DNA from 3 places in the Blautia sp. DFI.9.10 genome. Region 3 is predicted to be linked to each of the others. Evidence: riboswitches for the same ligand, from Rfam matches in the RefSeq annotation. Region 3 holds a riboswitch; each other region holds the start of a gene.
What was found. Region 3 has a riboswitch for cobalamin ahead of NE671_RS04755 (sirohydrochlorin cobaltochelatase). Riboswitches for the same ligand answer to the same signal wherever they lie in the genome.

Region 1 (11,065 bases), on a different contig from region 3:
GGAGATCAAAGGAGTAAAGAAAAGCTACGGTGAATTTCAGTTAGACTGTTCGTTAAATGTAGAAAAAGGAAGAATCACCGGTCTGGTTGGAGAGAACGGAGCCGGTAAGAGTACTTTGTTCAAGGCAGTGCTCGGACTCATTTCTTATGATGCCGGTGAGATAAAGATCCTGGGAAAAATACCGGAAGAGTTAAGTGAAAAAGAGAAAGAAGAGCTGGGAGTTGTCCTGGCAGAAGCCGGATTCAGTGGATACTTGAAAGGGAAAGATGTTGAGGCAGTTCTTGCTAAATTGTATCCAAAGTTTGAAGCAGAAAAATTTCATCAGATGTGTGAAGAATATCAGATTCCGTTGGATAAATTTATAAAAGAGTACTCAACAGGAATGAAAGCAAAGCTGAATCTGATCATTGCATTGACACATCAGGCAGAATTCCTGATGCTGGATGAGCCGACAGCAGGGCTTGATGTCGGAGCGAGAGAAAGGATGCTGGATATTTTAAGAGAGTATATGGAAGAAGAACCGGAGAGAAGTATCCTGATCAGTTCACATATTTCTTCGGACTTAGAACATCTGTGTGATGACATTTATGTGATACATAAAGGAAAGATCATACTTCATGAAGCGATGGATACGATTCTTGAAAGATATGCAGTGTTGAAGGTCAGTGAGGAACAATATCAGGCAGTAGATAAAAGGTATCTTTTGAAAGAGAAAAAAGAGTTTTTTGGAGTTGCCTGTCTGACGAACGAGAAGCAGTATTATATAGAAAATTATCCGGAAATCGTAGTAGAGAGCGGATCACTCGATCAGGTGATCCTGATGTTGACAGGGGGCGAAAGATGATGAAAGGAATCAGAGGGCTTTTGGAAAAGGATTTTCGATTGTTTTTTCGGCAAGGTGGTAATCTTTTTTTGGTGTTAGTGTTTGTAGCATTGTTTTTTATACTTACAGGAAAAAAGGCAGCTGCTTTCATTGCAATGTATATCCCATCTGTTCTGGCGATATATTCAGGTAATACGATCAGTTATGATGAAAATGGCCATGGTTACACATATTTATTTTCTTTACCCGTAAATAAAAAAATATATGTCAGAGAAAAATATATTTTTTCCTTTATCATGACAGTATGTGGATGGTGCATTGGAATGATCTGTGCAGGAATTATGGTACTCATAAATCCTGAAGAGGTGTTTGATCTGGAAATGCTGGCAATGGAGTTGATCACATTTTTTGTGTTTCAGGCAATTGCGGGAATTATGATCGCGATCAGGATAAGGTTCGAAGGAGAGAAAGGGCGAATTGTACTGCCAATCGCAATTTTAATTATTTTTGCGATTTGTTATACAATTAGATCTTTTGTGAAGACTAACTTGGGATTAAAAGAAAGTATTCTGCATATGATAGGGGGAATAGGGGATCTTGAAATCGGGATTGCCCTCATTGTGCTAAGTCTGCTTATATGGTTTGCTTCGTATAAGTATAGTATGAGCGCCATGAAGAAGAAAGAGTTTTAAGATAGGCGTGGCAAAAATGATCCATTAAAAATAATGATTATAAAGATGTAATAGCTACCAAAAATATGAGAAAAACTTTGTGAAAAAATAGGCTTGTGTTTCGTAAGAGTCCCTTGTAAAATAGCGGTCAAGGATGAAAAGAAAAGGAGATTCTTATGGGAACTAATGAAAAAGATATGACTGCCGGATCTCCCGGAAAACTGATCATAACTTTTGCCATACCAATGATGCTTGGAAATATTTTTCAGCAGTTTTATACAATGGCAGACACCATGATCGTCGGACAAGTGGTAGGAGTTGAAGCACTGGCGGCAGTAGGGGCCGGAGATTGGCTGGTATGGCTGGTGTTGGGGATCATGACAGGTATCACACAGGGTTTTTCTATTCTTGTATCTCAGTATTATGGAGCAAGGGAAAAGGAAAATCTGAAATGTGCAGTAGCGAAAAGCTATATCATGACAGCATTACTGTCTGTGGTCGTACTCGCAGTAAGTGAAGGTACAGTTTATCATGTTCTTTTATTTTTACAGACACCGGATAATGTCATTGATCTGACAATGCTATATTTGCGGCTGATTTTTGCGGGAATCCCGATCATAGCTGCTTATAATATATTTGCAGCGATCCTTCGGGCACTTGGAAACAGCAGATCTCCGTTGATCGCAATGACAGTGGCAGCAGTGATCAATGTGGGACTGGATCTGTTATTTGTGGCGGTTTTTGGCTGGGGTATAGCCGGAGCAGCAGTGGCAACCGTTATCGCACAGGGATTTTCAGCCTTGTACTGTTTGATCGTATTACGTAAAATCCCGGATATCCGCCTGGAAAAGAAGGACTTTTACAGGCAACCCTCTATGAGCCTGCGGCTTTTGGAACTGGCGGTTCCTCTTGCGATACAGAATGTGATCATCTCCGTGGGAGGACTTGTGGTACAGTATGTGATCAATGGATTTGGTTTTCTGTTTGTGGCGGGATTTACGGCATCGAACAAGCTGTATGGGGTTTTGGAGATGGCTGCCGTTTCATATGGATATGCTATTACAACCTATGTGGGCCAGAATCTTGGTGCAAAAAAATACCAGAGGATTCGAAAAGGCGTGCGCAGCGGCACTTATATGGCAGTGCTCACTTCGGCTTTCATTTCCGGCATGATGGTACTGTTTGGACGTAATGTACTGTCCCTGTTTGTATCCGGTGAACCGGATCAGACCCGACAGGTATTGGATATAGCATATAAGTATTTGTTTATCATGGCTGTCTTTTTGTGGGTGCTGTATTTGCTGTATGTGTATCGTTCCGCTATCCAGGGCCTGGGTAATACTTTGATTCCGCTTGCCAGCGGCATTGCAGAATTTATCATGCGTGTCAGTGTTGCGCTGCTGCTGCCAAAACTGATCGGTGAAGATGGAATATACTATGCAGAGATCTGTGCATGGAGCAGTGCAGCTGTTTTATTATTCGTAAGTTATATGATCATTATACGGAAATATAAAGAAGTCACCGTTCATACATAATGTTATTTACTTAAGGGATCTATAATAATACAGGCAGAAAATATCCGGGTTTCACTATGAAATGTTCAGATATTTTATATTTGACAAAAAACTATTTATATAAAAAGAAAAGTATGATATTATAATATTTATTCATTGCAACTATGAAAATTGAATAGTCAGAAGGGTGTACAAAGTACTTAATAAGGAATCTGGTGAAATGCCAGAACAGCCACCGCTACTGTGACAGGGACGAAAACCAAAATATCACTGGAGAGATCCGGGAAGATGGTAAGTAGGAAGAACTGGAGTCAGGAGACTTGCCTTTTTGACAGAAGAATTCTGATTCGGATGGGATACAGAAGGAATAAGCTCTGCCTGAGGTGGAGGTTTGTTTTTTGTGCTGATATGATGCTGGATCATATCAGCTTTTTTTATTTTAAAAACAATAAACAGATAAAAAATGAGGAGAGATGAAGATGGGAAAAGTAATTGCAAAGCGTTTTATATTTATGATTCCGGTAGTGCTGGCGGTTACATTTATTATTTTTATGCTGAGTTTTATATCGGCAGGTGATGCTGCCAGAGTGCTGGCGGAGAAAAAATATGAGCATCCGTCACCGGAGCAGGTAGAAGAAGTACGGCATGAGGAAGGACTGGATCAGCCGGTGCTGGTACAATACGGGAAATGGCTGGATCAGGCACTTCATGGCGATTTTGGAAAATCATATTCTACCAGAAAACCGGCTTTTGAGGAATTAAAAAGATATTTTCCACAGACATTTAAACTGGCAGTTACTTCGTTTTTATTGTTGATGATCGTATCAGTCCCTCTTGGAATTTTGTCGGCAATTTATGAAAACAGAGTTCTGGATAAAGTCATTCGCATTTTGTCGTCCCTCAGTGTATCTATGCCATCTTTCTGGATCGGTCTGATGCTGCTCTATATATTTGGAGTAAAGCTAAAAGTGATTTCCGTGATCGGAGGAGATGCCGGAGGCATCCCGATTCTTGCGGCATTTGCCATGGATATCAGTTTCTTTGGAATTATGACGAGATTGATCCGTACCAATATGATACAGGTGCTGAAGCAGGATTACATACGTGCCAGCAGAGCTAAGGGATTGTCATCTGTAAATGTAATTTTGCGTCATGGTCTGAAAAATATCCTGATTCCTGTGCTGACACGTCTGGTATCAATTGTGATCGGTTTTTTCTGTGGCTCAGCTGTGATAGAAAGTATTTTTTCAATTCAGGGAATCGGAAATCTGGCATTGAAATCCGTGATCTCAAAAGACACTCCGGTGCTGCAATGTTTTATCTTTATTCTGGCTGTTGGCATTGTAGTATTAAATTTTCTTGTGGATATCGCCTATTCTGCGATTGACCGGCGAATCCAGTTAAAGTAAAGGAGAGATCATAGAATGGGAAGCAGAAGAAAGCAGAAAACAGAAAAAAGCATGATCCAGAATCTGTACTGGAAACAAGTATTCCGGTCACCGAAAACAAAAATAGGATTGATGGTGGTCATAATTTTTGCATTGGCAGCTATTTTTGCACCTGTATTAGCGCCGCATGATCCACTGCTTGTGGATGTTTCGATAAAATTAAAGAATCCGTCGGCGGCATATCCTTTAGGTACTGATCAGCTGGGACGATGTATTTTATCAAGACTTCTCTGGGGCAGCCGGTATTCACTGAGCTATAGCTTTACGGTGCTTCTGATTACTGTATGTGTCGGGGTGCCTATCGGACTGTTTGCCGGATATGTAGGTGGAAAAATCGATTCCATAATTATGAGGATCATTGATGTATTTATGGCTATGCCGGTCTTTATTGTGGCACTTGCCATTGCAGGAACCGTAGGAGCCAGCGGCGCTCATCTGATTCTGTCCTTATCGGTCGTATCCTGGGCAGAATATGCAAGGCTTGCCCGAGCATTGACACTTCAGGAAAAAAATAAAAATTATATGACCGCACTAAAAGCCGGCGGCTGCGGCCACGCAAGGATCATATTTAGGCATGTATTGAGAAATATCCTGCCATCTGTGATCGCACTGGCAACAATGGAAATCGGTTCGATCATTCTGTCAATTGCCGGTTTTTCCTTTATCGGCCTTGGTGTGCAGGCACCGACACCGGAATGGGGGATCATGCTCAGTGACAGTAGAAGTTATATCCAGACTTATCCAAGACTGATGTTTTATCCGGGCATACTGATCATGATCATTGTTCTGGCATTTAATTATCTGGGGGAGGGAATACAGAATGGAACAGCCCAAAAATGATGTCCTAAGGGTAAAAAGACTACATGTGGAGTTTCAGACATCTCACGGAATGGTTCATGCAGTAAAAGATGTCAGCCTGGAAGTAAAACGCGGAAGGATCCATGCTCTGGTGGGAGAAAGTGGAAGCGGCAAGTCAGTTACCTCTCTGACGATCATGAATCTGCTTGCAGGAAATGGAAAGGTGATATCCGGAGATGTGACACTGAACGAAAAGAGTCTTCTGAAGTTATCAGGAAAAGAAAAACGACAGTTATACGGAGACAGGATCGGAATGATCTTTCAGGATCCGACTGCTGCTCTTGATCCACTTTTTACAGTTGAACAACTGCTTCTGGAAGGACTGAGAAAACATCGCAGAATGAGCAAAAAACAGGCAAGGGAAGCAGCGTTGGAAAGTCTGCGGATGATGAATCTGCGTGATCCGGAAGAACTGATGAAGAAAAAACCTTACGAATTGTCTGGTGGTATGTGCCAACGTGTTATGATCGCCATTGCCATGTCCATGAAACCGGATTATCTGATCGCAGATGAGCCGACGACAGCCTTGGATGTAACCGTACAGAAGCAGATCCTGGAAGAAATCTATCAGCTATCCAGGAAAGAAAATCTGGGCGTGTTATTTATTACGCATGATCTGGGTGTGGTGGCAGAGATCGCGGATGATGTTTCGATCATGAAAGACGGCGAAATAGTGGAAAACGGAACGGTTGAAGAGATCTTTTATCATCCGCAGCATTCATATACAAAAAAACTGTTGGATGCAGTTTTATAGGGGAAAAGTATGAGTACGTTACTAAAGACAGAACATTTAAAAAAATATTATGGCAAGAAAAAAATTGTGAAGGCAGTGGATGATGTAAGTCTGGAAATCCATGCAGGATCATCCATGGCCCTGATCGGTGAAAGTGGAAGTGGTAAAACTACATTCGGAAAGCTGATCGCCGGCCTGGAGAAACCTACAGATGGAAAATTCTGGTTTCAGGGACAGGAAATGCAGGATTTGTCTGAAAAGCAGTTTCGTCCATATCGCAAGAATCTTCAGATGGTCTTTCAAAGCAGCAGCGGGGTATTTGATCCCGGTTATACCATTGGAGAAAATATTCTGGAAATTTTGAAATTACATGAAAAACTGCAAGAGGGTGAGTATGAAGAGCGAGTAAAGGAGGCTTTGATCCAGACGGGGCTTGATCCGGATATCCGCAACCGTTATGTTGGACAGATTTCAGGAGGTCAGTGTCAGAGAGCTAATATTGCGAGGGCGTTGGTATTAAGACCGGAGCTTGTGATCTGTGATGAACCGGTATCCAGTCTGGATTATTCCATACGAAAGCAGATCCTGCATCTGTTAAATGAGCTGCAGGAAAAATATGAGATGACTTATTTACTGATCACTCACGATCTGTCCAACGTTCCATATCTCTGCAAAGAGGTGGCTATTATGTATCAGGGACGCGTGGTCGAGTTTATCGATCATACGGACAGCTTAAAAGAGACAGCAGTACATCCTTATACAAAAGATCTGTTTGATTCCATTCCGGTAAAAGAACCGAAAATGCGAAGAATCGGATCACAGGAAAAGAAAATATTTTCAGATACCATTCCGGAACAGGGCTGCCCATATCAGAACCGGTGCAGAAGATGTACAAATATATGCAGAGAGCATATACCGGAATTGACAGAAATTGAAACAGGACATTTTGCGGCATGTCATATGCTGTAAAATATAAAACAAACAAAGGAGAGGAAGAAATGAAGAAAAGACGTGTAGCAAAATTGATAGCATTGAGCATGGTGGCGGCAACTTTACTGACAGGTGTCAATGTACAGGCAAAAGAGGAAAAAGTAGTTACGGCAATGACATCCATTGATCTGACTCCTGAACTTTGTGACCCGGTAAAAAGTGGTCCGGATTTTCGTCTTTATGAAATGATCTATGATCCTCTGGTACGTTACGGAGAAAATGGAGAAATCAAACCGGCATTGGCAGAATCCTGGGATATCAGCGAAGATGGCACAACCTATACGTTCCATTTAAGAAAAGATGTGAAATTCTCGGACGGCACAGAGTTTAATGCAGACAATGTGATGTGGAATTATAACAGATGGGTGGAACAGGATGTGATCGGTAACTTTTCAGCCAAACTGGAAAATGTTACAAAGGTAGATGATTATACTGTAGAATTTAAGTTCGCAGAACCATGCTATACACTGCTGATCGAATTCAGCTATCCAAGACCATTCCGTTTCACCTGTGAAAGTGCACTGGATGAAGACGGAGAATTTTGTCAGGAAGTGGGTACCGGAATGTGGATGATCGACAGTTATGAAAGCGGTCAGGAGGTTGTCCTGGTACCAAATCCTAATTATTACGGTGAGAAACCAAATATTGATAAAGTAGTTCTGAAACAGGTGGTAGACGGTGATGCCAGAGTGATGGCGCTTCAGAGTGGAGAGGCAGATCTGAATCTTCAGGATATTCCATCCGAAAGCTTCAGTATTATCCAGGCAGATAAAAATTTATCGACAGAACAGCAGGTTTCCACACTTTCTTACTATCTGATTGAAAATTATGATACACCGGCGCTTCAGGATATAAACGTACGTCAGGCACTGAATTATGCAACAAATAAAGAAAGCATTGTAAATGATCTGCTGGATGGTTACGGCAATCCGGCAACCGGACTTATGTCTCCGACAGTTCCTTATGTAACAGAAGAAAACAGCAAGGGCTATCCATATGATCCGGATAAAGCAAAGGAACTGTTAAAGGAAGCAGGATATGAGGATACAGATGGAGATGGTATTGTAGAAAAAGACGGAGAACCACTGAGCCTCAGACTGGTATTCCAGACTGAAGAATATGCTTCATGGAAATCTCTTTGTGAATTCCTGAAATCTGAATATGAGAAGGTCGGTGTAGGTATTGAACTGGTAGAAAAAGAATCCGCAGCTTACTATGATGAGATCTGGAACACCAGAGATTACGATCTGTGCATTTACCGCAGCTATGAAGATTCCTGGATGCCTCATGGATTCCTGAAATCAATGTTCTATGCGGAAGATGGAGCAAAGGCAGTAAACTGGTACGATGAGGAGCTGAACAAAGATCTCGGAGAAGTATTAAAGACACAGGATGAAGAAAAGCGGACGGAATTATACGATAAGATCCTCACACGTATCAATGATCAGGCAGTAACAGTGCCGCTGTATTATCCGAACCGTGATTATATCTATAACAATACCAGACTGACCAATGTAGAGCTTGCACCGACTGCCTATGAAGGCATTAACTGGGCAACATTGGATGTAGTGGAGTAAAAAATGTTTGAAAAGATCGAGAATAAATGGACAGAAGATTCCGGTGATTATGATGATATGATCCAAAAACAATTGAGTAACAAAAGAACGGTATCTTACTGGACAAAAGAATTGAAAAGACTTCTTGGACCTGAGCCCCTTCGTATTTTAGAAGTGGGCTGCGGCCCGGGTTTTATGAGCATCATAGCAGCGCGTCTGGGACATGATGTAAAAGCGATCGATGGTTCATCAGGAATGGTAGAAAAAGCCAGAAGGAATATGCGGCAGTATCATCAGCAGGTGGAAATCTGTGAGGAAGATGGTGTAACTTTGCCATTGGAACAGGAACAAAGCTATGATGTGATACTTTCCAGAGATGCGGTGTGGACATTATATGATCCGGAAAAAGCTTTCAGACGCTGGAAGGCTGTATTAAAACCAGGTGGAAGGATCATTTATTTTGATGGGGACTATCGGACCGTCGAACCCACATTAAAAAATAAGATCCATATGAAAATTGCTGATTTTCTTATTTATGTTACAGAAAGAAAAACATATGGATCTGACGTGAAGGAAAACAGCGGAATTTATGAAAAGCTGCCATTTACATCGCAGAAGCGTCCGGAAGCGGACTTTCAGATATTAAAAAAGGTACGCTTTGCCAGGATCCAGATCAGAGAGAACCGCTGGCTAAACAGACCATGGACGATGGATTTCTGGAAATACGGATATCAGGGAAAAAAATTTATTGTAGTAGCCACAAAGAAGGAGAAGTGACATGCAAAACGATAAGATCAAAGAGTACTGGGAAGGAGAAGCTGGCATTTACAGCGAAGGGATCAAGGCAGAATTGAAAAGTGAAACAGCAGAAAACTGGAAGAATCTGATTCTGGAGTATGCGCCGGAAAAAGAACATCTGGAAGTACTGGACGTAGGCTGCGGGCCGGGATTTTTTGAAATTATGCTGGGAAAAGAAGGACATCATGTGACCGGGATCGATATTACTGAAAATATGATCCATGAAGCAAAGGAAAATGTAAAGGCAGCAGGTTTATCCGCAGATCTGATGACTATGGACTGCCACAATCTGAATTTCCCGGATGAGACATTTGATATGGTTATCTGCAGAAATATCACATGGACGCTGGACGATCCACAGAAGGCTTACAAGGAGTGGCTGCGTGTACTGAAAAAAGGCGGACGTCTTTTGGTATCGGACGCCTGCTGGTATCTGCATCTTTATGATGAAGAAAAGAAAAAGATTTACGAGGCACATGATGCTGCTATGTGGGAAAAATATGGAAGAGGTATCCATGCTCATGAAGATGCGGAAACAGGGAAAGAGCTCAGCAGTAAGCTGTTTATGAGTGATAAAAAGCGTCCGGTATGGGATCTGGATTACATGATGGAGATCGGCTTTTCCAAAGTGTTTGCCCTGAAGGACATCAGTGATATTTCCAGAACTTCCATGGAACGTGAGCTGAACAAGCTGACACCTCAGTTTTTAGTGGGTGGAGAAAAATAAGAGGACCGGCGTTAAATAAAACGCTGGACCCGCTCCATTGTGGTTTTTAGAATAAAGATATCCGTCAGTACATCCCCGGTTTCCAGAGAATGGTTGGCGTTTTGGGTGAGAAAGAGAGGGACATCTTTCTGCGCTGCCAGTTCCCGTATGGAATCGGTTTCGGCCCAGGGATCTGCGGTGCCGTGGAAGGCGATGCTTCCGGCAAGTGGGAAGGAAAAGGTCTCTGCAAGAGGCGTGAACAGGATGCTTTTTACAGTCAGATCGTGTCGGGAAGCATAGGCTGAGGAGATGACTGTACCAATGCTTTTGGAAATAAACAGAACGCTGCCATAGGAATTCCAGTCGATGCTGCCTAAGGAGCGTTCTGTTTGTTCCAGGGCAAGGTCAAAGGCCTGTTTCATTTTTTCAGGATCTCCTTTGACATTTTCCGGGAGGGTGCCATAGGATACAGTGCGGATTTTGTAGCCGTGTTTGCTGGCAAGGCGGCTGGTATAGTACAGAAGCGGCTTGTCAGCAGTGTATCCGATGCCCGGAAAAACAACAGCTAATTTCGGGGCATTTTTATCTGCTCCGGCTGTATGAGCGGAAACTTTTGCATAGAGCATCTGCAGCTGAAGCTTTTCCTGAAGCTCCTTTAAGGTAATGGAGATCGTACAGGAATCGGATGGAAGATAATCATAATCGGTAACAATGTCGTCCTCTTCCATGGAATAAACAATGTGTGAGGAACCCATGAGTTCCATGTCTTCTTCAATATCTGAAAGTAATTCTTCGTATGATTTCATTTTAGTTCAAACCTTCTTATTCAAAAAATCTTTTATTTTTACAGATGCTTCTATTATACTGGATTCATTGAATGACAGCAAGAGCCGGCAGAGAGAAGTTAAACCTTGCTTTTATCCTGCCTGCACGATATACTAATATAATACATATCTGACTAATGGAGG
Region 2 (11,065 bases), on a different contig from region 3:
GCCCTGGGCTCCGGTAGGCCTTCCGCTGAAAACCGTTGCTGTGGAAATTACCCGAGGCTGGCATACGGCTTATATTGCTTTTGGTTCCAATATGGGGGATAAGAAGAAATACCTGGACAATGCGATCCAGGGTCTTCGGGATATGAAAGAGATTGTTGTTGAAAAGGTTTCCGAGTATCTTGTAACGGAGCCTTACGGAGATGTGGAGCAGGATGAGTTTCTCAACGGAGCCTTAAGAGTCCGGACGCTGCTTTCTCCGGAGGAGCTTCTTGACAGGCTGCATGTGCTGGAACAGGCTGCGGACCGGAAAAGGATCATTCACTGGGGACCAAGGACACTGGATCTGGATATTCTGTTTTACGATAATGAGATCATTGATACAGTGGAACTACATGTGCCTCATATTGATATGGAAAACAGGGATTTTGTTTTGAAGCCTATGGTGGAGATCGCACCGTATCTTCGGCATCCGGTGTTGAATTTAACAATGGAGCAGTTGTTAAAAAAGCTTGAGGGAAAAACTTTGGCGGTGTGACTTTATTTATTAAATAATAAAAAGATAACAAGCCCGATACAGATATCTTTACTACAATCTGTATCGGGCTTGTTTTGTATCAGTGTGAATTATTGACTATTATCGAAAAATATTTTATTTCTGGTTTACCAGATCAAATTCGTCAGTGATCTCTTTGGATGGTGCCTTGGTAATGAGGCTGACGATGATGTTTGCTGCGATGGCCACCAAGAATGCGGGAAGAAGTTCATAGATTCCCCAGGCGCCGCCGAGCGTGCTGATTCCGTATTTCCAGATAAATACCATGGAACCTCCACAGATCATTCCTGCCAGGGCTCCCTGCCAGTTGGAACGTCTCCAGAATAATGCCAGAAGTACCACCGGGCCGAATACGGCTCCGAAGCCTGCCCAGGCAAAGGATACGATAGTAAACACAGAACTGTTCGGGTCGCGGGCAATAAACATAGCTACTACTGCGATGAGAAGAAGCGTGATCTTATCGGCTACCATGCTTTCTTTTTTTGTTTCTTTATCCTTCAGTATACTTCCGAGAAGGTCGGAAGAAACTGCTGAGGATGCTGCCAGGAGCTGAGAATCTGCAGTTGACATGGTGGATGCCAGGATTCCTGCAAGGATGAGTCCTGCAAGGATTGCTGCAATTACACCATGTTTACTGAGAAGATCTGCGATCTGAACGATAATTGTCTCAGATGCGGAGCCTTCCAGAAGGTCAAACTCTCCTGCTGCTGTCATTCCAAGTCCTACCACACCGATCAGTACTGCTACTGCCAGTGAGATCACTACCCATGTAGTTGCTACTCTTCTGGAAAGTGTAAGCTTCTCTTCGTCTTCGATCGCCATGAAACGAAGAAGAATATGCGGCATTCCGAAATATCCAAGTCCCCATGCAAGCATGGAAATAATATTAAGCAGTGGATATGCCTGTTCTGTTCCGGTTGTTGGATCATATGTAGTAAACATAGTCAGATATCCGGGCAGTGATCTTGCATGGTCTGCAACTGCTTCAATACCACCTGCTGTGCTGATCCCGAATACAAATACGATCACAAGAGCGATGGACATGATGATACTCTGGATAAAGTCCGTGGTAGATGCTGCCAGGAATCCTCCCAGTGTGGTGTATCCAACGATGACCAGTGCACTGATGATCATAGCTGGCAGATATTTTACACCGAAGAGACTTGCAAAAAGTTTACCACAGGCTGCAAATCCGGAAGCTGTATACGGAATAAAAAAGATCACGATAAAAATCGCTCCGATAGACTGCAGGATCTTTTTTTCATCTCTGTAACGATTACTGAAAAAGGATGGCAATGTAATAGAATTTCCTGCCACATGTGTGTAGCGGCGGATTCTTTTTGCCACGATCCTCCAGTTTACGTAAGTTCCGATCGCAAGGCCAATGGCTGTCCAGCCTGCATCTGCAATACCGGTAAGATAAGCAAGTCCCGGCAGGCCCATCAGAAGCCAGCTGCTCATGTCAGAAGCCTCTGCACTCATAGCTGTGACAAGTGGGCCAAGCTTTCGTCCTCCAAGATAGAAATCAGAACTGTCATTATTGTTCTTGGAGCAAAGATAACCTACAAAGATCATTGCACCCAGATAGACGATAATGGCTGCCATTATACAAATATGTGCTGTTGTCATTGTTTCTCTCCCTTCCATGTTTCTGCTTTAAAATCACAAAACATGAGGGATTTTGCTTATGCATCCCCATGCTTTCTGTTTTTAAACCAGTTTTACACATATTTATAGATTTTATTATATTAACTTTAGAAAGTAAAGAGGATTTTTCGTTTTTTTACATAAAAAAGTATTTTATATGAAGAAAAAGGGCTGAACCATATAAGGCGGCCCAGCTCTTTTTCAAAATCTCTGTTTATTTTTCTTCCATACGCTTCTGCACATCTTCCACTGTATATGCAAGCTTCTCAACATCCTCGGAATAAGTCAGCCCCTCCTTCTCAGCCAGAGCTTTCAGAACACCGATCGTTTTCTGAAGATGCATGTAGTTTCCTGCGGAGGAACCACCTGTCAGCGCGATGTATTCTCTGTAACAGTTCATGAACATGTTCATTTCCGGGCTGTCCTGATTATATACTACAACACCTATTGTATATTGGATATCTCCGTCTTCGACAGCAGCAGAAACTTTTTTTCCGCCAACTGTAAAAACGGCAAGCAGCAACAACAGAATGCCCAGTACTTTAAAGTTTTTAAAAATCATACTGTTTTGTGCATTTCTTTATTTTTCCGTTACATAATGGCAGGCTACTTCATGTCCGGACTCTACTTCTGTGAGCACAGGACGGATCGTCCTGCATTTCTCCATGCAGTGTTCGCAACGATTCTGGAATGGACAGCCATGAGGAACATCCAGAGGGCTGGGGGCCTCACTTTCGATGCTCTCGATCTTTTTGTTCTGATCCATATGAATGGAAAACTGTGCCCCCAGAAGAGCCTGTGTATATGGATGAAGAGACTTTTCCGTAACATCCTCTCCCGGGATTACCTCCACGATATTCCCGAGGTACATGACAGCAATCTGATGGGCAAAGGAACGGATCAGAGCCAGGTCATGGCAGATAAAAAGCATGCTGATGTTTTTCTCCTTCTGGAGACGTACCAGAAGCCGGATCACGGACTCCTGTACGGAAACGTCAAGTGCAGAGGTAGCCTCATCGCACACCAGGATCTCCGGTTCCAGGGAAAGTGCCCGGGCAATACTGATACGCTGACGCTGTCCGCCACTCATGTTATGTGGATAGCGGTCTGTAAAATCTTCAGGAAGCTCTACCATTTTCAGAAGTTCTCTAGCCTTGGATTCCTTTTCGCTTCTTTTCAGTTTTCCGTAATTGATCAGGGGTTCTGTGAGAATATCCACGATCTTCATTTTGGGGTCAAAGGACGCCAGCGGATCCTGGAATACCATCTGCATGTTCTGACGGTTCAGCCAGGTTTCTTTTTTGGAAAGATCAGAGAGGTTTTTTCCATGGTAAAGGATCTCTCCGCTGGTCGGCTTGTCAAGAGAAATGACCATGCGGACAAAGGTTGATTTACCGCAGCCACTTTCTCCTACGATTCCCAGAGTTTTTCCTTTATAAACGTTCAGGTTCACATCGTTGCAGGCTGTTAAAGTTCTGCCGCCGGAAGCCGGGAACTGTTTTACGATATGTTTTGCACTGAGTACGATATCGGATTCATTAAACATAACGCTGTCCCTCCATTTCCGGCACTGCAGCCAGCAGTTTCTTTGTATAGTCACTGGTCGGATGCTCCATGACCTCATCTCGTGTTCCCTGATCCACAACTTTTCCGTTCTGCATAACAACAAGCTGATCAGCCATATAGGCTGCTACGCCAATGTTATGGGTAACAATGATGATACCGGTTCCGAAATCATCACGGAGCTCCATCATCTGGCGTACGATCTGTGCCTGTGTGGTAACATCCAGCGCACTGGTCGGCTCATCTGCAAGAAGTAGCTCCGGGTTAAAAGTCATGGCCATGGCAATACCAACTCGCTGGCGCATACCACCGGAAAGCTGGTGAGGATAACTTTTCATGATATTTTCCGCGTCAGGAAGACGCATTTTCTGAAGCATGGAGCATCCCTTCTTCCATGCTTCTGCTTTGGATATATCCGTATGTGTACAGATATATTCCACATACTGACTTCCAATCTTACGGATAGGGTTCAGGGTTCCGCCGCAGTCCTGGAAGATCATGGAAATGCGGGTACCCCTTAAATTTCTCCATTCATCCTTTGTATTGGAAAGCAGAGAATGTCCGTGAAACTGAATATCTCCGGTGCTGACCCGGCCACCTCCGGCAAGTGCGCCGAGGACAGCACGGATCACGGTTGTTTTTCCACTTCCACTCTCGCCTACCACACTGATGATCTCCCCCTTCTTCATGGAAAGGTTGAAATGTTCAATGGTAGGTGCCTGTTTTCCGTACTGAACGGAAAGATCCTTGATCTCAAGCATAAATAAGCGCTCCTTTACTCGGCAAGAGTGATATCCTTTGTCAGCCAGTAGTAATCCATCGGATACATCTTAACACCTGTTACCTTTTTGTTGGAGAAGAGGTAGGTTGTCTCATAACCAAAGAATACAGTTGCAGCATCATCCATGATATCCTGCTGAATATCGATGATGAGATCTTTTCTCTTGTCCTCATCAAATGTCTGCGCAAGCTCGTCAAGAAGCTTGTCAACCTCCGGGTTATTGTATCCTGCAGTATTGTTTGCAGAGGAGCTGTACCAGTTCTCTCTTAAGTAGTTCTCAGGGTCTCCAGTGTTTGCTACCAGCACGTTCCAGATCAGAAGGTCATACTGACCGGAATCTCTCATGTCAAGAAGTGTCTCATAACTTACTGTGTTCAGGTTTACGTTGATACCGATCTCCTTCAGACTGGCCTGTGCTGCCTGTGCGTATACACCAAGCTCGGCACGGCTTGTGTAGATAACAAAATCAAGAACAAGAGGATCTCCGTCAGGAGTTTCTACAAATCCGTCACCGTCAACATCTTTGTATCCGGCCTCATCAAGGATCTTCTTTGCGCTGTCCGGATCATAGGAATTCTCATCCTTCAGATCATCGAATCCAAAGTCAAGTGTTGGAGGAACCGGTGCTTTACCAGCTGTTGCACCACCCTCGAGAAGAGTGTTGCAGTATGTTTCCTTGTCAAGACCACGAAGAAGTGCCTGGCGAAGAGCCTTATCGCTGAGTGCATGATCCTCGTTCTGGTTCATGAATGCATAGGTGGAACGAAGAGACTGAAGCTCCTGGATGTCGTAATTGTCATTTCCCTCAAACTCAACCAGGTTCTCTGTTTTCAGGTTGTAAGCGATATCGATCTCACCTGTCTGAAGAGCCATGGAACGTGTTGTCTGGTCATCCACACATTTCAGTGTAACTTTATCAAGGGGAACTTCTCCATCCCAGTAGTTCTCATTTTTTACTACGATACAGGAATCCGTCGGGCTGAAAGATTCTACTGCGTAAGGTCCTGTACAGATCGGTCCTTCCATGGCAAATGTAGAATCATCTACATTTGTATCTACGATCAGAAACAGCGGGTCTGCAAGGCATCCGGCCATGTTTGCATTTGCTCTGTTCAGATGGAAGATCAGGTTCTGTCCGTCAACTTCGAGGCTGTCGAGATCAAAGAATTCCGGAACACGGTCACTCTTTTCAGCGGTACGTTCGATGGAGGCTTTTACCATCTCCGGTGTCATATCGTCACCGTTGGAGAATTTTACGCCCTCACGGATCTTGAAGGTCCATGTTTTTCCATCGTCACTGTTTTCCCACTCTTCCGCAAGACATGGAACGATCTCACCGTTCTCATCGAATTTTGTAAGACACTCGCCGATCGCATAACGGGATACAACCCAGCTGAAATACTGCTCTGTCGGCTCCAGTGTATCTGCAAAGCTTGTTACTCCGATGGTGATTTCCTTATCACTTTTTTTGTCACCCTTTGCCTGAGCCACTGTTGTCATGGAAAAAGTCATCATACATGCAAGTGTAGCAGCCAGCACTTTTTTAACTACATTATTTCTCATTTCATCCTCCTAAAGATAATATACTGATCATATGGTGTTGGTTTGTTACAGAGTTGTTTTATTGATCCTGGCGCGGATCCAGTACATCACGGATGCTGTCTCCAAGCATGTTGAAAACAACAACACAGATCACGATAGCGATACCAGGGTAGATCATAAGCCATGGCGCCTTTGCCATGTAGGTTCTTCCTTCATTCAGCATCAGTCCCCACTCCGGTGTCGGCGCAGTTGCACCAAATCCCAGGAATGAAAGGGAAGCCAGCTCCAGCATCATAGTTCCGATATCTGCTGCCGCAGTTACCACCATCTGGGTTACCATGTTGGGAAGAATGTGTACAAGAAGAATTTTCCAGGTCTTTGTTCCGTTTACTATAGCTGCCTCTATGTAAAGACTCTTCTTGACTTTCAAGACCATACTTCGTGCAAGACGGGCATATTTTGTCCAGCTTACAGCTGCAATGGAAATAACGGCATTGACCAGGTTTGGTCCAAGCATACCGGCAATGGCAATGGCCAGTACAAGCCCAGGGAAGGAGATCATCATATCTGCGATACGCATGATCACTGCATCCACAACGCCGCCGAAATATCCGGCAATAACTCCTAAAAATGTACCGATGACAAAGATCACTGCAACCAGACATAAGGTCATGATCAGAGAGGTTCTTGTTCCGAAGATAACACGGGAAAGAAGATCTCGTCCAAGCTTATCCGTTCCGAACGGATGAGCGGAGCTTGGCTCCTGCAGTGATTCGGTCATAACTGCATTCAGTGGATCATATGGTGAGAGCTGCGGCGCAAAGATCGCAATTCCGATCACCACGAGACCCAGAATGAAGAAAAGAGTGAACTGTTTATTTTCTTTGAATGTTCGTAATACCTTTTTCAATTATCTATCCTCCTTAAGTCTTGGATCGAGATAAGTATAGGACAGATCCACAAGCAGGTTGATGCACATGTACAGGATCGCGATCCAAAGTACATAGCCCTGTACAAGAGGATAGTCACGACAGGAAATCGCCTTTACTGCCATATTTCCCATTCCAGGCCAGTTGTAAATGATCTCTACAACTGCAGTACCTCCCAGAAGACTTCCAAGGGAAAGTCCCAACAGCGTTACCAGCGGAAGCATAACATTAGGAAGGACGTGTTTCCAGAGAATGACGCTTTCCTTGATTCCACGCATTCTTGCACCTGTGACATAATCCTGATGAAGTTCCTCCAGCACTGCACTTCTTACCTGTCTGGTATATTTTGCAGACATGGCAAGTGCAAGAGTCAGCGCCGGGAGGATCATGGATTTAAAATCCGTACTGCCTCCTGCAACATTGATCCAGCGAAGCTGAACACCAAAGATGCTGAGAAGGATCAGGCCCAGCCAGAAGCTTGGAACAGATACTCCCACAAAGGTAATTCCTCTCACAAAATAATCCGGGAATTTGTTCTGATATACAGCGGCCAGGATTCCAAGCGGTATGGAAATAATGACCATCATCAGAAGTGCCAGCAACGACATCCTCAGCGTCGGCCAGAAACAGGATACCAGTTTATCTGTTACCGGCATTTTGAAAGAATAGGACTGTCCCATATCTCCTGTAACAACACCCTTCAGCCAGGAACCATACTGCACGAGAAAGGGCTGATCAAGGCCAAGCTCATGTCTTGTCTGTTCCAGAAGCTCTGGTGTAGGAAGATTACCACACTCTGTCAGCATGATCTCCGCAGGATCACCAGGTGACAGGTAGGTCAGTCCAAATGTGAAAAAGCTGATTCCAAATAATACAATGATGATCTGGAGAAATCTTTTTCCTACTTGTTTCTTTGTCACGTTTTACTCCTTTCCTCATTTGATGCGATTTTAACATTGCCGTTTTAATTTAGTTAGATAAAAGAAACTATTGGATTCTTAATATGCAGAATATGCATGGAATTTTAGAAAATTTGCACGAAAAAAGCCCGTGACGAAATACGGGCACACAAAATAAATATGCTTCCTATCTTCCGTAAGAATCATTTTAAAACAATTGCAAGCAGGTCTCCTGACTTAGGATCCTTACCCTCAGACACCTTCCCGGTCTATTTCTCACGCACTCGACCAGTGGTACTTTGTCTGAGGATTTCCCCTTACAGTGACGGGATCGTACCGGATTTACACCGGTTTCCCTATTAATCCTCTCAGAACTTACAACGGCTGATGTGAAAATCAGCAAATGCTGTCAAATTACTGAAACATTATATGATAAAACTATAGTTTATGTCTATGGAAAAATGTTATATTTTTAGAAAACTCATAAATTTTGTTAAAGATGCTTGAATTGTATATATCCCCCATGGGGGATTTGACAATTGGATTTATCTGATCTGCTAAAAAAACACGGATTTTACCTCGCTATTTTTACAAATAGAATAGCAAATGGTAAAACCCGGTTTTCTTACTGTTTCAATATGATTTCAGACAGAAGCGTTCTGAAAAGGTTGTTTACTATCAGGTCAGAGTCTCCGTGATCGCTGCATATGCGATCATTGGTCCGTCTTCAATAATGTTCAGACTGGCTGTCTGATAAAGTACGACTCCGTTTTCAGTTGCAATAGATGTGTAAAGTAAATTTCCATAGTAATCTCTCAGTTCACCCAATTCTTCTCCCTTAAAGAAGTACTCTCCAGGCTTCTTGGATGGATACCAGCATCCGGTATACGGCGCATATTCATAGACTACATTTTCAAGAAGCATCTGACGGTAATGCTTCAGACCATGACATTTCTTTCCCTGGAGATGAAAAACAAGGTGACGGACGTCTCTTTTATCCTGTTCTACTTCCTCCCAGGTCCAGTAGCTGTGTCCGCCTCTTTCGATGAGAATACTTGGAATTCCAAGAGAAGAAGCATAATTGTAGGCGCCACCTGTGGCGGTTGTGGAACGGACCACATATTTTACGCCGATATGCCGTGCCATATGTAATGATTTCTCTGCTGTCTTTTCATCTACAACCCCTACATAATAAACATAGGGATGAAGCTGTTCGAACCCATCTCCGCTATGCAGGTCGATATAATAATCTGCTATGGAAAAAAGCTTTGTCACTATAGCATAGGCAATACGATCTGCAGCTGTTCCCTCAGGATCTCCGGGGAAAACGCGGTTCAGGTTCTTGCCATCCTCATAGACCAGACTCATGGTGCGATGCTCAAAGCCACTGACATTGACCAGTGGAACGATGATCACATTTCCCTTCAGTTCTTCCGGTTGAAATTCTTTTGCAAGTTCCATTGCCGCCTGGATTCCTACATACTCCGCACTGTGTATTCCCGCTGTGATCAGTATCGTCGGTCCGTCTTTCACTCCGCATATCACAGTTGCCGGCATTGCTATGCCGTATCCTGTGATCTTAATTTTCCCCTGTGCCTTCTCTCCTTTTTCAATCACCCAGTCATCAATTTTGATCATTGGTTGTTTCCCTTTTCCTTTTTTATATTTCCGCACTTTTGACGATAAGTATATCATGCCTAACCGAAATTGTACATATTCTTTTAAGATTCCGGGAAAACAGAAAAAAGCTTTCGTAACCGTTCATTCTGATCCGACGTACAAAAGCTTTTTTCCTGAATGATATATAATTTATCTTTTTACCAATTCTTTGGTGATTTCTTCCCAGCTGACTCCTTTTTCCACCATAAGTACCATCATATGATAAAGAAAATCTGAAATTTCGTATTTAATCTCTTCTTTATCTGGATTTTTGGCTGCAATGACGATCTCTGTGCATTCTTCACCGACTTTTTTCAAAATCTTGTCAATTCCCTTATCAAAAAGATAATTGGTATAGGAACCTTCCTTTGGATGTTCTTTTCGGTCAGTGATCACATCATACACATTCTGGAACACGTGAAGTGGGTTGGTATCATCGTACTCCTTTTTCATCAGCGGTTTGAAGAAACAAGTACGGTTTCCTGTATGGCAGGCTGCGCCCACCTGCTCCACTTTGGCAAGGATCGTATCATTATCACAGTCAATGGTAAGAGACTTTACATACTGTACGTGGCCGGATGTCAGACCTTTGGTCCAGAGCTCATTCCGGCTGCGACTCCAGTATGTCATTTTTCCAAGCTTCAATGTTGTGTTAAAAGCAAGCTCATTCATATAGGCCAGCATCAGTACTTCATCCGTCCGGTAATCCTGGACAATAACCGGAACCATTCCGTCACTGTTTAATTTAAAGTCCGACCATGCAATATTACTTTTATATGTGTTTACCGGAATTCCGGCTTCTTCGCAGGTTTCCTTAAATGTATGCAGATCATTTTCAAGACTGCTTACATAAGCACCGCAAAGTCCGGACACAGCTGGTTCTCCTAAAAGCTCCAGAACGCTCTCAGATCTGTTTTCATCGGTATGAAGAACAATGGAAATCTGAGAAATCTCTGCAATTTCATTTTCGACAGTGTCCAAAGCCAGAACAGTGTCTGCATATGTTTCGATCAGATCCTGATTTTCTGTGAATTCTCTCAGATCAGAGATGCTGATCATCATACGCTCTTTTCCAAAGCGCCGGGATACTTCTTCCAGAAGCTTGATATTATTCTCTTTCGAAAAATTCAGTACAACTTTGGCACATCCCGCATAGATCAGCTTTTTTACATCTTCCATACGTTTGATATTTCCCGCTGCGATCACCGGGATCTCAGATACCTGACAGATATCACGGATTTTTCCGATCGCACGGTCATGCTCTGCATCTGTGGAAGAAAAGTCAAATACCAGAAGCTCATCTGCCCCATTGTCACCGTAAAATTTTGCAAGTGTTTCTACATTTCCGTCTCCGAAAAGATTTCTCTGTCCAAATCCGGTTACCGCCTTTTCTGAATGAAGATAAAGGCATGGGATCAACTGTTTGTTCATAAGTGGTCTCCTTCTGTATCAGAGGCTTCCCTTGGTAGAAAGCACGTCTGTGATCCGGGAA
Region 3 (11,065 bases):
TCAAGGGACTTCGCTTCAGTCTGGAGCAGGACGGAATGGAAGTGGACTGTGCCTATGACGGAGAGGAAGCACTGGAAAAAGCAAAAGCAGGAGAGTACGATATCATCCTTCTTGACCTGATGCTTCCAAAAATGGACGGTCTTGAGGTATGCCAGCAGATCCGTGAATTTTCCAATGTTCCGATCATCATGCTTACAGCAAAAGGAGAAGATATGGATAAGATCCTGGGTCTGGAATACGGAGCTGATGATTATGTCACCAAGCCTTTCAACATCCTGGAAGTCAAAGCCCGCATCAAGGCGATCATCCGCCGTGCAGGCAGCAAACAGGACAAGCAGGAGAAGGCCAAGACTGTGGAAGTCGGAGAACTGAAGCTGGACTGCGAAGGACGCCGCGTATTTATCTCCGGAAAAGAGATCAACCTCACAGCCAAGGAATTTGATGTGCTGGAACTGCTGGTATTCAATCCGAACAAGGTATACAGCAGAGAAAATCTTCTGAATATCGTATGGGGCTATGAATATCCGGGAGATGTCCGTACCGTAGATGTACATATCCGCCGCCTGAGAGAAAAGATCGAGGCCAATCCCAGTGAGCCGAAATATGTACACACCAAATGGGGTGTGGGCTACTATTTCCAGGCATAACCTGTGAAGTTCAAAAAGAACGGCAAATTTTTCAAAAGTCTCCGCTTTCGTATTCTGATCATCCTGATCATACTGGGAATCGTACCGAGTGTCATCGTAACGGAAATGGTCATTGCCAACTATGAAGATCGTGCCATTGCTAACCGTGTGCAGAGCATGGAGAACATCTGTGACATCATGTGCGACCTGCTGATCAAGGAGAATTATCTGAATGACACCAGCTCTCAGACGGTGAACAGCAAGCTGGAATTACTGTCCAACAGCTATGGTGGCAGGATTCTCATTGTAGACAGGGATTTCAGGATCATCAAGGATACCTATGGCGTGGATGAGGGCAGGACTCTGGTTTCCCAGAAAGTATTGAACTGTTTTAAAGGAGAAGATGCCTACCAATATGATTCTGATAGCCAGAAGCTGATCCTGGCAGTTCCGGTAAAAAGTCCGGATGTAAAACAGGTGCAGGGTGCCATGATGATCATGGCATCTTCCAGTGAGGTGACAGCAACTATCCATGAACTGGAGCAGAAAGGGATTCTGATCATCGGTATCATTGTAGTGCTGGCCATTTTTCTGGGTTATATTCTTTCCACGATCCTGGTGAAGCCATTTGCCAGGGTAACGAAAGCAATCGAGGACCTTACAGACGGATATCAGAATGAGGAGATCTCGGTACCGGATTATACAGAGACAGCTTTGATCACAGATGCATTTAACAAGATGCTTTCCAGAATGAAGACGTTGGATGAATCCAGACAGGAGTTTGTATCCAATGTGTCTCATGAGCTGAAGACACCTATGACTTCAATGAAAGTTCTGGCGGATTCGCTGGTAGGACAGCAGGGGGTTCCGGAGGAACTGTATCAGGAATTTCTTTCTGATATCACAGAAGAGATTGACAGAGAGAACAAGATCATCACCGATCTGCTCTCCCTGGTAAAAATGGACAAAAAAGCAGCAGATATGAATATCAGCAATATGAATATCAATGAGCTGCTGGAGAATATCCTGAAGCGTCTCCGTCCTATTGCAGATCAGAGAAGGATTGACCTGATCCTGGATTCGTTCCGACCGGTAACCGCAGATGTGGATGAGGTGAAATTTACCCTTGCCATCAGTAACCTGGTCGAAAATGGTATCAAATACAATGTAGATGAGGGATGGGTCCGCGTAACACTGGATGCGGATCATAAGGATTTCTATGTGACGGTTGCAGATTCCGGCCTGGGAATACCGGAAGATTCCATTGAACGGATCTTTGAGCGTTTTTATCGTGTGGATAAATCCCATTCCAGAGAGATCGGCGGAACCGGTCTTGGACTTGCTATTACAAGAAGTTCTATAGCCATGCATCATGGGATCATCAAGGTATCCAGCAAAGAGGGCGAGGGAACCACATTTACCGTGAAGATCCCGCTGTCCTATATCCCGTCCTAGGAGGTACAGCATGAAAAAAACGATTTTGATCATCTGTGTGGCCGCTGCCTGCATCCTTTTTGGTCTGGTTGCTTTCATAGGTTTGTCGGGAAGAAATAAAAACGAAGAACAGCAGTATAGATTTTATTATATCAACAGCGATGAAACGAGACTGAAAGAAGAAAAATATACTCCGGAGAAGGAAACAACAGAAGTGATGCTGCGCAATTTTTCCGAGAGTCTGAATAACCGTGAGACCCGGGAAGACGGAATCTCACTTTTTCCGGATGGGGTAAAGATTTCTTCTTATTCTATACAGGATGGAGTCCTGAACGTAGAATTCAATGAGGCCTATGATAAAATGTCACGTACCAGGGAACTTCTGGTGCGGGCAGGTATAGTGAAGATCTTTTTACAGGTTCCAGGAGTGGATTCTGTGGAGATCTATGTGGGTAAAAAGCCGCTGACAGATACCAGGGGTGAAGAAGTGGGAGCCATGAACAACGACACCTTTGTGGAGTTTTCCGGGTCCGATGGGGATGTGTACAGCTATGACACCTTTACTCTGTATTTCACAAATAAAAACGGAGATAAACTGGTAGCGGAACAGAGAAGTGTCCGCTACAGACGAAATCTTCCGAAGGCTACGGTGGTTTTGGAGCAGCTTGCAAGAGGTCCGCTGGAAAAAGGACATTATCCTACAATACCGGAGAATTCAGAGGTACTTTCGCTGACGAGAGCAAACGGAATCTGCTATGTGGATTATAATTCCGTATTTCAGGATTATGCGCTGGATGTTTCGGAACAGATTGCCGTGTATTCGGTGGTAAATACGCTGATCGCGGCAACGGATGTGGACAAAGTTGAGATTTCCATCGAAGGAAACAAGGAAGTGACTTTTGGCCAGAATATGCAGCTTTATAAGTTCTATGAATGGAACGACAGCCTGCTGGCAGATACAAAGACCAAAAAAGAGCAGAAAAAATAAATACATTTCAAAATATCAGAAAAACGGGAGAACATTTATGGCGAAACGGCCGATGTGTCTTTTGTGTTTTCTTATGATGCTGAGTCTTGGCACACTGGAGCTTATGGGGATTTCTCTGATCAGGGGGAATCCCCTTCCGTTAAATGTGCAGGAACAGATCGAAGCGCACCCTGGTTCCATGATCTGCGGGGAGGTGGAACAGCATGAAAACACAGAATTTTCCCAGTCTGTTTATCTGAAAAAAACATATCTTATCCATCAGTCAAAAAAATTTCCAATTGAAAATGTAAGAATATTCCTCAAAAAAGAAGAAGATCTGAAACCCGGAATGCGGATACTGGTCAAAGGAACGCTGAAAAGAGTGGAAGGCCCTGCGAATCCTGGGGGCTTTGACAGCCGGCAGTATTATGCCTGTCGTCATATTTATTATTTTATGAAGAACGCTGTGCTCCAAAAGAAAACAGCAGTGTATTCCGGCTACAGGCAGCTCCTTTTGGAGATAAAAGAAAGCTGCAGGCAGATTCTGAAGGAAGCAGCAGGAAAAGATGCGCCTGTTTTTTGTGCCATGACGCTTGGAGACAAACAGGAGCTGGATCCGGAAATACAGATGCGCTATCAGCTGGCCGGGATCATACATATCCTTGCCATCAGCGGGCTCCATATCAGTATTCTGGGAATGGGACTTTATAACCTTCTGAAAAAGATTGGACTGGGGATCTGGCCTGCCGGGATTTTTTCTCTGGGAGTGATGCTGCAGTATGGGATCATGACCGGAGGGAGTGTTTCCACCATGCGGGCAGTAACTATGTTTTTGATCGCCATGGGAGCCAGGATCACCGGACGGATCTATGACATGATGAGTGCTCTTTCCGTAACTGCCATGATGATCCTTGTGGAATCTCCGGCCTATCTCCTGGACAGTGGATTTCTTCTGTCCTTTGGCTGTGTTCTGGGAATGGGGATCGCTGCGGAAAAGCTCTGTGCTCTTGCAGGAGCGGAGAAAAAATGGACAAAGGCACTGGTAAGTCCTGTAGCTCTTCAGCTTGTAACGCTGCCGGTGATGCTGAAATTTTTCGGAGAAATCTCTATTGCCGGATTTATCCTGAATCTGCTGGTGCTTCCAAGCGTGGGTTTGGTACTGACTGGAGGAATGGCGGCGCTGCTGCTGGGGATTTTCAGTATTCCTGCGGCAAAACTGGTAATCCTGCCGGCAAGGGTACTGCTGCTTTTTTATGAATATCTCTGCAGTCTGGCAGGAAGATCAGGATGGAGTACCTGGATCGGAGGGGAGCCGGAAATATGGCAGATTCTGGTATATTATGGCTTTTTGATCACAGTTTTGTTTATGGGGCAGTATATAAAAGAACAGCTCCGAAAGAAAAAAGCAGTCAGTGAGGAAACGGAGTTATCAGAGGAGCGGGTGGAAGCAGGTTGCCGGAAGCTACATGCTATCCGGATAACAGCCGGTATTTTTCTGGCAGTCGGAATCCTGATACTGGGATATCATCCAACAGGAAGTCTGAAGGTGATCTGCCTGGATGTAGGACAAGGTGACGGTATCCTTGTGGAGACCCCGGAGGATCACCATTTTCTGATCGACGGAGGAAGCAGCAGCCAGTCGGAGCTTGGAAGATACTGCCTTTTGCCGGCATTGAAAAGTCAGGGGATTTCCTGGCTGGATGGGATTTTTATTTCCCATACAGATCAGGATCACATCAACGGTGTGAAGGAGCTTCTGGAATATATGGGAAAAGGTCTTACAACCATCCGGGCCGGATATCTGATCCTGCCTGCCTGGGCGGAAAGACCAGATGCGTGGAGGGAGCTTGCAGAGGTAGCAAAAACAGCCGGAGTTAAGGTCATGACAGCAGGAAAAGGGGATGAGCTGCCTTGCGGCAAAGTATCTTTTTCTGTTCTGTGGCCGGAGAAAGATGCCACAGGAAAAGATGTGAATGAGGAAGCTATGGTGATGGAGTTGTCTTTTGGAGATTTTCAGATGCTTTTTACCGGAGATATCGGTGCAGATACGGAGAAAAAGCTTTTGGCAGCCGGGGGGCTTGAGGATGTTGACTGTCTGAAGGTGGGACATCACGGTTCCCGTTATTCTACCACAGAAGCATTTCTTGAGAAAATAAAGCCGGAAGTGGCGATCATTTCCTGTTCGCTCACCAACACCTACGGACATCCGTCACCGGAAACCGTAGAGCGGCTTAAAGCGGCCGGAAGTCAGGTGGAATACACCATGAAAAACGGTGCTATTACCGTGGAAACAGATGGAAAAAAGCTTAAGATCGGAAGGTTCCGAAAAAACAGGTGACTTTTGAACACACTTGTTGTAGAATAGACAGGGTTTGTGCAAAAACAAAGCACTGAAAATGTGCAATACAAGATAAGGAGTTTTTATTTATGAAATATGATGTACTGATCGTAGGAGCAGGTCCCGGTGGAATCTTTGCGGCCTATGAACTGATGAATAATGATCCGGAGAAAAAGATCGCGGTTTTTGAAGCTGGTCATCCTCTGGAAAAAAGAAAATGTCCCATCGACGGAAAGAAAGTAAAATCCTGTATTCACTGCAAAACCTGTGCGATCATGAAGGGATTTGGCGGTGCAGGCGCTTTCTCCGACGGAAAATATAATATCACCAATCAGTTTGGCGGAACTCTGTACCAGCATATCGGCAAGGATACAGCCACAGAGCTGATGGAATATGTAGATAAACTGAACCTGATGCATGGCGGTGAAGGAACCAGGCTTTATTCTACCACAAACAGCGAGATCCGTAAGCTCTGCCTTCAGAACGGCCTGCATCTTTTGGATGCATCAGTCCGTCATCTGGGAACAGATATCAACTATGTGGTGCTTCAGAACCTCTATGAAAAAATGAAAGACCATGTGGACTTCTATTTTGACGCATCTGTTGACAAAGTAGAAAAAACTGAAGACGGTTATGCAGTTTTTGTAGGAGATGAGCGTTACGAGGGAACTTACTGTATCATCTCCGCAGGACGAAGCGGAAGTAAATGGATGGAGACGGTATGTACAGAGCTTAAGATCCCGACTCTTTCCAACCGTGTGGACATCGGAGTCCGTGTGGAGCTTCCGGCAGAGGTTTTCAGCCGTCTGACAGATGAGCTTTATGAGAGCAAGATCGTTTACAGAACTGAGAAGTTTGAGGATATGGTCCGTACCTTCTGCATGAACCCGCGAGGTGTTGTCGTGAATGAAAATACCAACGGTATTATCACAGTAAACGGTCACAGCTACGAAGATCCGGCAAAGCATACCAACAATACAAACTTTGCCCTTCTGGTATCCAAGCATTTCTCAGAGCCGTTCCATGACAGCAACGGATACGGTGAGAGCATTGCAAGACTTTCCAATATGCTTGGCGGTGGTGTTATGGTACAGCGGTTTGGAGATCTGATCCGCGGAAGACGAAGCACAAAAGCCCGTATTGAGGAAAGTTTCGTAACACCTACACTTTCTGCGACACCGGGAGATTTAAGTCTTGTTATGCCGAAACGTATCCTGGATGGCATCATCGAGATGATCTATGCCCTGGACAAGATCGCACCGGGAACCGCAGATGATGATACTTTGCTTTATGGCGTTGAGGTTAAATTCTACAACATGGAGGTCGAGATCGACGAAAATCTGGAAACCTGCCACAAGGGTCTCTTTGTTATCGGAGACTGTAGCGGCGTGACCCATTCTCTGTCCCATGCATCTGCCAGCGGAATCTACGTAGCCAGATACCTGGAGCAGGAGTATTTTAACAGATAAACTGCAGAGCAGTTTATCTGTTATGAGCAAGTAGCGAAGCGGATTGCGAATATCCAGTGTAAGACAGTCCTTTTCTGATATCAGGGTGATGACAGAAAGGGGCTGTTTTTTATGCAGGATATGCATGAATATTGGAGAAAGTATTCTGATAATAACTGACAGATACAGGGAGAAAACCGGTTACTGTTCACTGGTAATATTTCGTGAGGTGTTTTTTGTGAGCGAAGATCACAGAAAACCGTGAATCGTCTGACATCAATCTTGACAAATTTGTGAGTTTGTGGTAAAAGTTAGATAACCAGGTAAAAGAAAATATGTGCAAATGTTATAATGATAAGGTTGCATCCAGTCGGATGTGCAAAAGAGAATCCGGTGAGAATCCGGAACGATACCGTCACTGTGAAAGGGGAGCTGCTTTTATAACCACTGGGAGACCGGGAAGGGAAAGCAGCGTGGAACCAAGTCAGGAGAACTGCCTTATTGTGAGATCCAGGGATTCGCGGTTTACGAATCGGTATTCTCCATAACAATACAGAACTTCTTTTTATGTATTTGTATTGCGCAGAGAATCATGTGTGAGCAGGCGGCCGCAGAGAGCTGCTGCTTTTTTGTACATATCAGTATTCTGGAAATACATGAAAAGAGGACAATGAGAAATGAAAAGAAAAACAATGTTAGCTCTGATGCTCGCAGTTTCCATGACATGCTCTATGGGTGCGGCTACAACAGCAATGGCCGCAGAGGATTCTGCTACAGAAGAGAACGCTGAGGCAGCTGATACCACAGAGGCTTCTGATGCAGATCAGGAAGCAGCAGATAATGTAGCAGCTCTGATCGACAAGATCTATGTACAGGAAAGAAACGACACAACAGATGAGGACTGCAAGGCAGCCAAAGAAGCATGGGATGCTCTGACAGATGCTCAGAAAGAACTGGTAGAGGGTGAGAATGCAGATCCGGATTATTTCGGACGTGACACAGGAGATGCTTCCAAGGACGATCCGCGTAACCAGGATGAGATCGGTGAGAATGAACTTCTTGTTGTAAGCTTTGGTACTTCCTTCAATGACAGCCGTGCAGAGGATGTCAAGGGAATCGAGGATGCTCTTGCAGAAGCTTATCCGGACTGGTCTGTAAGAAGAGCATTTACAGCACAGATCATCATCAACCATGTAGAGGCAAGAGATGATGAAGTGATCGATAACATGCAGCAGGCTCTTGACCGTGCAGTAGAGAATGGTGTTAAGAATCTGGTTGTACAGCCTACCCATCTGATGCATGGTGCTGAGTACGATGAGATGACAGAAGCGATCAATGGCTATAAAGATAAATTCGAGTCTGTAGCTATCGCAGAGCCAATGCTCGGTGAGGTTGGAGACGATGCAACTGTGATCAATGATGACAAGAAAGCCGTTGCTCAGGCGATCACAGATACGGCTTGCAAAGAGGCCGGATTTGACAGCATGGATGCAGCAGCTGAGGCTGGCACAGCATTCGTATTCATGGGACATGGAACATCTCATACAGCTAACGTTACATACGATCAGATGCAGACACAGATGGAAAACCTTGGATTGAAGAACGCATTCATCGGTACTGTAGAGGGTAAGCCGGAAGATACAGCCTGCGACAAGGTTATCGAGAAGGTAAAAGAAGCAGGATACAAGAACGTTGTTCTTCGTCCGCTGATGGTTGTTGCCGGAGACCATGCAAATAACGATATGGCCGGTGATGAGGAGGATTCCTGGAAGAGCCAGTTTGTAGCATCCGGAAACTTCGATAAGGTTGACTGCCAGATCGAGGGTCTTGGAAGAATCGAAGCAGTTGAGAAGCTTTATGTAGAGCATACAAAGGCAGCCATCGATTCTCTGGGAAGCACTGAGGAGTCCGCAGATTCTGATGCAGCAGCAGATACAGAGGCTGATTCTGCTGAGGAGTCCGCAGAATAATAAATATAAAAATATCTGAGTGAGTTCAGATACCTATAAGAAATCAATGTAACTGCCCGGAAAGATCAGGAAGACTGTTTTCCGGGCAGATTGCTGTATCTATGGAAGGGAGAAGATTATCATGAAAAAACGCTATGTAAACTTAATTCTTGCAATGGCAAGTGCATCAGTCCTGGTGCTGGGCTCTGTGCCTGCGATGGCAAAAACAGATGAAACAAAAACAGAGTCCGGTGAGGAAGCAGAAGCTTCCGAAGAAAAGGATACAGATGCAACCAAAGCAGATACCCTGGAAGATGGCGTTTATACAGCAGAGTTTGGTACAGACAGCAGCATGTTTCATGTAAATGAGGCCAATGACAAAAAAGGAGAGCTCACGGTCAAAGATGGTAAAATGACCATCCACGTAAGTCTGGTTTCCAAGAAGATCGTTAACCTGTTTGCGGGAACTGCCGAGGATGCCCAGAAGGACGGAGCAGAGATCATTGAGCCGACCACAGATACAGTGAAGTACAGCGATGGTTATACAGAGGAGGTTTACGGATTTGATATCCCGGTACCGGCCATTGGTGAGGAATTTAACGTGGCGATCCTGGGAGAAAAAGGCAAATGGTACGACCATAAAGTCAGCGTAAAGAATCCTGTAAAAACCTCTGACGACAAAAAATCCGAAGGGAAAAAACCGGAAGAGCTGAAGCTGGAGGACGGAACCTATGAGACGGATGTAACCCTTACAGGCGGAACAGGAAGAGCATCTGTAGAATCTCCGGCTAAAGTAGAGATCAAGGACAAAGAAGCTACGGCAACCATCATCTGGAGCAGTCCGAATTATGATTACATGATCGTGGACGGCGAAAAATATGAGCCGGTGAACAAAGACGGAAACTCCACATTTGAGATCCCGGTCACAGTCTTTGACGCAGAAATGGAAGTGACTGCAGATACTGTAGCCATGAGTACTCCTCACGAGATTGAGTATACCCTGAATTTTGATTCTTCGAGCATGAAAAAGGAAGAAAAATGAAAAAAATAATTTCATACATATTTCTGACGCTGACCCTGATCCTGGGGTGTGCTTTTGCAGTGCAGGCAGCAGAGACAGAACATAAGCCTGCGGATATTCCAGGCCTTACCTTTGACCACAGTATGGATCTTTCCTACGCAAAGGAATTTAATGTGGATTACTACAACGATGGCTATGCGCTGCTCACCATTGATCAGGAAGGACAGTTTCTTGTAGTTCCCGAAGGCAAGAAAGCACCGGAGGGGCTGGATCCTGACATTGCGGTTCTGCAGCAGCCCATAAACAATATCTATCTGGTAGCAACCTCGGCCATGGATCTTTTCCGCGCTATCGACGGGATTGACAGCATCAAGCTTTCCGGAACCAAGGAAGACGGATGGTATATCCAGGAAGCAAAGGACGCCATGGAACAGAAAAAGATGATTTATGCCGGCAAGTACAGTGCTCCGGATTACGAGCTGATCCTGAACGAGGGCTGTGACCTTGCCATTGAATCCACCATGATCCATCACAATCCGGAGGTACAGGAGAAGCTGGAGCAGTTCGGGATCCCTGTAATGGTAGAGCGTTCCAGCTATGAGAGTCATCCTCTTGGAAGGACCGAGTGGATGAAGCTTTACGCAGTTCTTCTGGGAAAAGAAGATGTAGCAGAAAAGGTTTTCAAAGAGCAGACGGACAAGCTGGATAAGGTTCTCACAGCAGATAAAACAGACAAGACCGTGGCGTTCTTTTATATCAACTCCGTAGGTGCGGTAAATATAAGAAAAAGTGGCGACTATGTTTCGGAAATGATCTCTCTCGCAGGAGGAAATTATGTTCCGGAGGATACGGGAGTAAATGACAATGCTCTTTCCACCATGAATATGCAGATGGAAGAGTTTTATGCCAAGGCGAAGGATGCAGACTATATCGTCTATAACAGTACGATTGACGGGGAACTTAAGACCATTGATGAGCTTCTTTCCAAAAGTAAGCTTCTTGCAGATTTCAAGGCAGTGAAGAACGGAAATGTCTGGTGCACAGGCAAAAATCTCTTCCAGGAAACTACCGGACTTGGAACCATGATCGAGGATATCCACACCATGCTGACTACAGACGATGATTCTCTGGATGAGCTGACCTATATGCATAAACTGAAATAAATTCCAGTGTTCGCTTTAAATCCTTTGCCGGTTTCCACCTGTGAGCAGGAAACGAAAGGACAGGATAACAAAACAGAAGAGGAGTGTACCAGAAAAAATGAATGACAGAAAACGCGCAG

Region 1: it holds a riboswitch for cobalamin, as region 3 does, so the genes downstream of both, NE671_RS11760 (ABC transporter permease) here and NE671_RS04755 (sirohydrochlorin cobaltochelatase) in region 3, are expected to answer to the same signal.
Region 2: it holds a riboswitch for cobalamin, as region 3 does, so the genes downstream of both, nikB (nickel ABC transporter permease) here and NE671_RS04755 (sirohydrochlorin cobaltochelatase) in region 3, are expected to answer to the same signal.

What each region holds. Positions count from the first base shown of each region.
Region 1 covers NZ_JANGAA010000019.1:33,168-44,232, forward strand. The annotation lists gene NE671_RS11745 (ABC transporter ATP-binding protein) at 1-844, shown strand, start outside; gene NE671_RS11750 (ABC-2 transporter permease) at 841-1,515, shown strand; gene NE671_RS11755 (MATE family efflux transporter) at 1,671-3,029, shown strand; cobalamin riboswitch at 3,177-3,350, shown strand; gene NE671_RS11760 (ABC transporter permease) at 3,488-4,417, shown strand; gene nikC (nickel transporter permease) at 4,433-5,296, shown strand; gene NE671_RS11770 (ABC transporter ATP-binding protein) at 5,277-6,068, shown strand; gene NE671_RS11775 (oligopeptide/dipeptide ABC transporter ATP-binding protein) at 6,078-7,016, shown strand; gene NE671_RS11780 (nickel ABC transporter substrate-binding protein) at 7,046-8,614, shown strand; gene NE671_RS11785 (class I SAM-dependent methyltransferase) at 8,618-9,370, shown strand; gene NE671_RS11790 (class I SAM-dependent methyltransferase) at 9,372-10,118, shown strand; gene NE671_RS11795 (alpha/beta hydrolase) at 10,130-10,903, opposite strand.
Region 2 covers NZ_JANGAA010000017.1:38,633-49,697, reverse strand. The annotation lists gene folK (2-amino-4-hydroxy-6-hydroxymethyldihydropteridine diphosphokinase) at 1-535, shown strand, start outside; gene putP (sodium/proline symporter PutP) at 650-2,182, opposite strand; gene NE671_RS11115 (hypothetical protein) at 2,415-2,762, opposite strand; gene NE671_RS11110 (ABC transporter ATP-binding protein) at 2,781-3,746, opposite strand; gene NE671_RS11105 (ABC transporter ATP-binding protein) at 3,739-4,524, opposite strand; gene NE671_RS11100 (ABC transporter substrate-binding protein) at 4,539-6,107, opposite strand; gene nikC (nickel transporter permease) at 6,166-6,996, opposite strand; gene nikB (nickel ABC transporter permease) at 6,997-7,935, opposite strand; cobalamin riboswitch at 8,120-8,308, opposite strand; gene NE671_RS11085 (M14 family metallopeptidase) at 8,593-9,552, opposite strand; gene hisIE (bifunctional phosphoribosyl-AMP cyclohydrolase/phosphoribosyl-ATP diphosphatase HisIE) at 9,724-11,004, opposite strand; gene hisB (imidazoleglycerol-phosphate dehydratase HisB) at 11,023-11,065, opposite strand, start outside.
Region 3 covers NZ_JANGAA010000005.1:61,388-72,452, reverse strand. The annotation lists gene NE671_RS04780 (response regulator transcription factor) at 1-647, shown strand, start outside; gene NE671_RS04775 (sensor histidine kinase) at 651-2,081, shown strand; gene NE671_RS04770 (GerMN domain-containing protein) at 2,092-3,048, shown strand; gene NE671_RS04765 (DNA internalization-related competence protein ComEC/Rec2) at 3,086-5,365, shown strand; gene NE671_RS04760 (NAD(P)/FAD-dependent oxidoreductase) at 5,455-6,834, shown strand; cobalamin riboswitch at 7,154-7,328, shown strand; gene NE671_RS04755 (sirohydrochlorin cobaltochelatase) at 7,491-8,783, shown strand; gene NE671_RS04750 (hypothetical protein) at 8,905-9,804, shown strand; gene NE671_RS04745 (ABC transporter substrate-binding protein) at 9,801-10,946, shown strand; gene NE671_RS04740 (FecCD family ABC transporter permease) at 11,044-11,065, shown strand, end outside.